Regions from separate parts of the Salinivibrio sp. VYel1 genome, predicted to be linked through region 1. Evidence: riboswitches for the same ligand, from Rfam matches in the RefSeq annotation. Region 1 holds a riboswitch; the other holds the start of a gene.
What was found. A riboswitch is a leader RNA that binds a small molecule or an ion and turns the genes downstream of it on or off. The one in region 1 is predicted to bind lysine.
Positions count from the first base shown of each region.

Region 2: it holds a riboswitch for lysine, as region 1 does, so the genes downstream of both, lysC (lysine-sensitive aspartokinase 3) here and EHW58_RS03560 (Na+/H+ antiporter NhaC family protein) in region 1, are expected to answer to the same signal.

Region 1 is NZ_RSAM01000002.1:206,724-210,233, forward strand. Features, by position in the region: gene EHW58_RS03550 (lytic transglycosylase domain-containing protein) at 1-628, shown strand, start outside; gene EHW58_RS03555 (H-NS family nucleoid-associated regulatory protein) at 680-1,105, opposite strand; lysine riboswitch at 1,378-1,559, shown strand; gene EHW58_RS03560 (Na+/H+ antiporter NhaC family protein) at 1,648-3,231, shown strand; gene EHW58_RS03565 (thymidine kinase) at 3,339-3,510, shown strand, end outside.
Region 2 is NZ_RSAM01000014.1:83,879-87,388, forward strand. Features, by position in the region: gene EHW58_RS13310 (alanine--glyoxylate aminotransferase family protein) at 1-851, opposite strand, end outside; lysine riboswitch at 1,115-1,302, shown strand; gene lysC (lysine-sensitive aspartokinase 3) at 1,400-2,788, shown strand; gene metH (methionine synthase) at 2,827-3,510, opposite strand, start outside.

The DNA.
Region 1 (3,510 bases):
GGCTTTATGGGGCGTAGAAAGTAATTTTGGCAAACTTCAGGGCAGTTATAATGTGATTGAAGCTTTATCAACATTAGCCTTTGATGGTCGTCGAGAGGCCTTTTTTCGTAAAGAGACCATGGCTGCACTGAAGATATTACAGCAAGGGCACATTGCGCCAGAAGCGATGAAAGGCTCTTGGGCAGGGGCAATGGGCCAATGCCAGTTTATGCCAAGCTCGTTTATTAATTACGCGGTCGATGGCAATCAAGATGGTAAGAAAGACATTTGGCAAACAGAAGCCGATGTTTTTGCGTCTGCTGCGAATTACTTAAAAAAAGCCGGGTGGGATGATACTTATACATGGGGGCGGCAAGTACAGCTACCTGCAGGAATAGATCGTACTTTGCTTGGCACCGACAGTGATAAAGCACACTCATTGAGTGCCTGGCAGACGCGTGGTGTGCGCCGTTTGAATGGTCAGGCGCTACCCGCCGTCGATATCAATGCGTGGTTGATTCAGCCTGATGATGGTAAAGGCAGGGCTTATCTTGTTTATAATAATTATCAGAGTTTATTGAAATGGAATCGCTCGCACTACTTTGCGTTAGCGGTGAGCCATTTGGCAGACAGAATTAAATTTGGTTAAGGGATAAAAAAAAGAGGCTGAGCGCCTCTTTTTTTATGCGGGAATATGGACTTAGGCTTCTTGGCCTGGGATGAGGAAATCTTCCTGCTTAGCCGCACCGCTCTCAATCGCTTCGCGAATCACTTTCGGCATACGACCTTGGCCTGTCCAGGTTTTTTGTGAGCCATCTTCGCCCGTATATTGATATTTTGCTGGACGAGTCGCGCGTTTACCCGATGCTTTGCTCTTGGAAGCACCACCTAACAATGCCACGATTTCTTCTGGGTCAATACCGTCGGCTTCTAACATAGCACGGTATTTTTCTAACTTCTCTAAGCGCTCTTTTTCTTGCGCTTCAGCTTGGCGATCGATTTCTTTGCGCTCTTCAACAACCGTTTGTAATTTTTCTAAGGCTTCGTTCAGTTGCTCAGTAGACATCTCTTTTGCAACTGCGCGTAAGCTACGCAAATTGAGTAAGGCTTTCATTGCATCAGACATTATTGGTTCCTATTTGATTTATATGTTAATTGAAAGAATGATAGCAGTATAATTGAAATATACAATATGACCTATATTAATACGCCATATTGTTCATTAATTGCAAGTTAACCGCAAATTTGACTTTAATTCTATTGTCTTTTTTGAAACAGATGTCTAAAAAAATAGAAGATAAGACGCATTTTATTGGCATCGAGTAAGGTGGGGGTTAATCGACGTTTTTTCAACCATAAATAGTTGCGATAGTAAACACGTTGTGTAGAATGCACCACGCTTAACGTAGAGGTGCGTTGTTTATAAGTCGTGCGCAAGAGGGTGATACCGATGAGAGCGCATAAAAGGAAACAACGCCGAAGCCAATCAGGTCATCACACCGATTGAGCTGGGGCTGTTACCGAATAGGGGCAGCACTGCCATAGTACTTGGAAATACACTATGGAGCGCTACTGTATGTAGGAGGCAAGTTGTTTGCCGTGTGATACCACACCTTACCGTCTTCATTTCTGCAGTAGATCTCCAACCACCTGGTTGACACTGAGATCATGAACTTAACAGATTTTTCTTCATCCGCTTTATCACTGCTTCCCCCTTTATTGGCGCTAGGCCTCGCGATTGCCACACGACGGGTTTTATTGTCGTTGGGCATGGGAATCGTACTGGGTACTGTATTACTGACCGATTTTTCTTTCCTCTCTTCTGGACAGTACTTACTTGAGGTAATCACTGGGCTATTTATTGCTGATGGAGGCTTAAATAGCTGGAATTTAAGTATTCTCGCGTTTCTTATTTTACTCGGTATGATCACTGCGCTCCTGTCTCTTTCTGGAGGGACACGCGCGTTCGCCAATTGGGCGCAAAGCCGGATCAAGAGTAAACGTGGGGCGAAACTGCTCGCCGCTTTTCTCGGCGTATTTATATTTGTCGATGATTATTTCAACAGCTTAGCGGTGGGCGCCGTTTCTCGCCCCGTGACAGATAGATTTCACGTCTCTCGAGCGAAACTGGCTTACATCCTTGACTCCACGGCAGCCCCTATGTGTGTGATCACGCCAGCATCAAGCTGGGGAGCCTATATCATTACCGTGATTGGCTCGATTTTAGTGGCGCATGGTGTGACGGATTACACGGCTCTAGGGGCATTTGTCACCATGATCCCGATGAACTTTTACGCCATTTTTGCCTTGCTCTTAGTGTTTGCGGTGGTTTGGTTTCAACTGGATATTGGCCCGATGCGTCAGTTTGAATATCAGGCGAAAAAAGGCAGTCGATTGGGCGATGAAAGTGAAAACTGCGCTGATATCTGCGATGACTTAGGGATTGAAGAAAGTGATAAAGGCAGCGTGGCTGATTTGGTCGCCCCCATTATTATGCTAGTCGTGGCGACGGTGGGAGCGATGCTATATACCGGCGGGCAGGCCTTGGCCGCTGATGCACAATCCTTTTCTCTCCTCGGCGCGTTTGAAAATACCGATGTCGGCATGTCATTGCTGTGGGGTGGACTGGCGGGTTTAGCTGTGTCCTTAGTGATGACAGGTAAACAAGGTATTGCGGTATCAGATATTGCGAAAACCCTTTGGGTGGGCGCAAAGTCTATGTTTGGCGCGATCCTCATTCTGTTATTTGCTTGGTCAATTGGCCATATTATTGGTGACCTACAAACAGGCAAATATTTGTCGTCTTTAGTTGAGGGGAACTTACCGGCGCAACTCTTGCCTGTGGTGCTCTTCTTGTTGGCGGCAGTGATGGCCTTTGCAACAGGGACGTCGTGGGGGACGTTCGGTATTATGCTTCCTATCGCAGGCGATCTTGCCGCGGCGACAGAGATTGCTCTGATGCTACCTATGCTCTCAGCAGTATTGGCGGGGGCGGTATTTGGCGATCATTGTTCACCAATTTCTGATACCACTATCTTGTCTTCAACAGGGGCACGATGTGGACATATTGACCACGTCGCCACCCAGCTCCCTTATGCTATTGGCGGGGCGCTTGTCTCAACCGTAGGCTTCATGGTGTTAGGCTTTACCGCGTCACTTCTTTGGTCTTTGATGGCGACCGTGTTTGCGTTCGTTGCACTATGTGCTGGGTTAATGTGGCTTAAAAAGCGACCGTGTAAATTGGTCGGTTAATTATCTAGCCTCGCTTCGGCGGGGCTTTTCTTTTTCTGCTAGTGCGGTAGCATGCCTGTTTATTTAATCCAGCTCGCCCAAAACGGGCATTACGTGTAGAGACAGTTATGGCTCAGTTATACTTTTATTATTCGGCAATGAACGCGGGTAAGTCGACCACCTTGTTACAATCGGCCTTTAACTACCAAGAACGCGGTATGCAGCCTCTACTATTTACCGCCGCGATTGATAACCGCTATGGGGTCGGAAAAATTAGTTCTAGAATTGGCTTAGAAGCTG
Region 2 (3,510 bases), on a different contig from region 1:
TGGCGTTGCCACGCGTTCTCAATCCCTTCGTGATACAGTTTGAGCAGGGCTTCATGTAGGGCATATAAACTATTCACGGGTGCCGTGTGGTGGTAGCTACGTTTGCCGTCGCCGCTCCAATACCCCAGCACCAAACTTTGATCGAGAAACCAGCTTTGCACCTTGTGAGTCCGCGCCTGCATTTTTTCTACTGCACGGGGCGAGAATGTCACTGGCGACAAGCCCGGTACACACGACAAACATTTTTGACTGCCTGAATAGACTGCATCTAATTGCCACTCGTCCACCTTCAACGGCACGCCACCGAGTGAGGTCACCGCATCGACAATAGTGAGGCAGCCGTGTTCACGTGCCAAGGTGGCAAGGGCCTGTGCATCAGAGCAAGCGCCTGTGGACGTCTCCGCGTGGACAAATGCGACTATGCTAGCCTCCGGGTGCGCCTTCAAGGCCGCTTCAACCTTTTCAGGATTAACCGGAGCGCCCCAGGCATCATCAACCATGACCGCATGTGCGCCACAACGCTCCACGTTTTCTCGCATCCGGTCGCCAAACACGCCATTGCGACAGACGATCACTGTGTCGCCAGGCTCCACCAAATTGACAAAACAGGCTTCCATCCCCGCACTCCCGGGGGCAGAGACCGCAATGGTAAACGGATTGTCGGTTTGAAAAGCGTACTGCAGTAGCTGCTTGACCTCATCCATCATGCCAATGAATAAGGGGTCAAGATGCCCCAATGTCGGCTTGCTCAATGATTGCAGCACCGACGGGTAAATGTCAGAGGGCCCTGGCCCCATCAATGTGCGAGCGACGGGTTGAAAAGACTGAATATCGGAAATTGCACGAGCCATCACGAATCCTTGTTGTTGGTACCGAGGCTCACCGTTATAGCATATTTTTTCGCCATCCCCCTAGCCTCTGGCACATGAACTGTGTGATCGCTAGCGGCGATTTATGTTTCTTTTCAGTGCCGATAGGGCGCAATGGCCTCCTTTCCCTCGGTGAAAGCGGGGGCTGGGCAGTGCTCCCCCATCAAGAGCAAAAACACGGTTGACACCCTGCGACCACACCCGTAATGTTAAAACTGTTCATGCGGTCACCAACCCATGACTGAACATGCAGAAGAGGTGCATTTCTCAGGCAGTTATCAGGCGGAGCCCCACTCCTAAGCGTGATAACCAGGGGAGACAATGCCGAGGTGGCGTAAAATCGGGGTCGATACGCTGCCGGCCTTGAAGGCTGAATCCTTCAGGCTGTCACTTGTCATCCATATGGACAGACAGGTGGAGCGCTTCTGGCAGAATGCCTGCCGTTTGCTCTTCCTACCTTGTCGCGGTATTTATCGCGGTCACGATGTGACTTCTGATGTTCCCCACTGACTTTTGAATATATTGAATCAATGAGCACGAGCTCAAAAGGGGAAAAGGACGTGAACCCGTTACCATCAATTTCAGTCGCTAAGTTTGGCGGCACCAGTGTCGGGACGCTAGAGGCGATGCAGAAAAGCGCCGCGGTTATCGAGCAAAACCCGCAAACCCGTTTAATCGTGATCAGTGCGTGCGCCGGAGTGACCAATCATTTAGTCGCGCTCGCAAAAGGGATCAGCGACCCTGACGTGCGCCAAGCCAAGTTGGACGCCATTAATGCCACTCACCAAGCAATATTGCAGCAACTTCCTGATTGCCAAAACACGCAAGCAGCCGTCGAGCACTGGCATCTCGCCATTGCCGAGTATGCCGAAAAAGCGGCCATCATTCCTGACACAGCGCTAACGGATGCGTTAGTTGCCTGCGGCGAGCTGATCTCAACCCATATTTTCACCCATTTGCTCAACAGCCGAGGTATAACCGCTTTGAGAGTAGATGCGCGTGAATTGCTGCGCACCGACAGCCAGTTTGGCTGTGCCCAGCCTGACCCACAACAGACGCGAACACAGTGCCACGACCAATTGCTTCCGCATTTAGCCACACATCGAGTGGTCACCCAAGGGTTTATCGGCGCGGATGCCCACGGACAAACCACCACCTTAGGCCGTGGTGGTAGCGACTACAGTGCAGCACTGTTCGCCGAAGCCGTGGACGCAGAGAGTTTGGCCATTTGGACCGATGTGCCCGGGATTTATACCACCGACCCGCGGATTGCCGAACAAGCGCGCCCAATCAGTGAGATTAGTTTTAGCGAAGCCTCAGAAATGGCCACGTTTGGTGCCAAAATCCTGCACCCGTCCACCTTGCTGCCTGCAGTACGCCAACATATACCAGTGTTTGTCGGGGCCGCGAGAGCGCCTGAGCAAGGCGGCACCTGGATCCGCGAGCACGCGCACTCGGCACCGCTGTTTCGTGCCGTCGCCTTACGACGAAACCAAACCATGGTGACACTAACCAGCTTAAACATGTTCCATGCATATGGTTTTTTGGCCAAAGTATTTGAGGTTTTGGCACGATTTGAAATCTCGGTGGACTTGATCACCACCTCGGAGGTCAGTGTCGCTTTAACCCTTGATCAAACCAACACTCAGGGCGACGCGCCGCAGCTGCCACAAGCGGCTATCGCCGAGCTGACCCAGTTATGTCATGTCGAGATCTGCGAGAACCTGGCGGTGGTAGCGCTGATTGGCAATGATATGAATCATACTGCTGGCGCGACAGCACCGGTGTTCAGTGCCTTAGCACAACATAAACTACGCATGATTTGCTACGGTGCCAGCAACCACAATGTATGTGTTGTGGTTGAAGATGACGATGCCACCCAGGTGGTGCAGCGGTTACACGCGGACTTATTTGAATAATAAAAAAGCCAGCACAGCCAATGTGCTGGCTTCTTTCGTTAGCCGTTTAAGTTCGGCCCGAGCCATTTCTCCGCTTCTTCGCTGCTCCACCCTTTGCGTGCTGCGTAGCTGTCTCGCTGATCGTTTTGGATCTTCGCCACCGCAAAGTAACGTGACTCAGGGTGGGAAAAATACCAACCTGAGACCGACGCCCCCGGCCACATGGCATAGCTTTCGGTAAGTGTCATCCCCGTATGTGCTTCTACCGACAGCAATTGCCAAATTTTGCCTTTCTCACTGTGTTCAGGACAGGCGGCATAACCCGGCGCTGGCCGGATCCCTTGGTATTGCTCGCGGATCAGCGCATCGTTATCGAGCGTCTCATCGGGCGCATAGCCCCACACGGTAATCCGAATTTGCTGATGGAGGTACTCTGCAAAGGCTTCTGCGAGTCTATCGGCGACCGCCTGGATCATGATCGCGTTATAATCATCCCCTTTCGCTTTGTATTCTTCCGCCAAGGCATATTCGCCAATACCACCTGTCACCGCAAATGCACCAATCCAATCCGGCTGGCCACTGCTTTTTGGCGCAATAAAGTCCGACAAGCAATAGTTGGCACCACGTGGCTTTTTCGTTTGCTGACGCAAGTGGTTCAGTACGGTGAGCGTCGCTTGGCGAGACCCATCATCATAGACTTCAATATCATCCTCAACGCTGTTGGCAGGAAAAAGGCCACACAC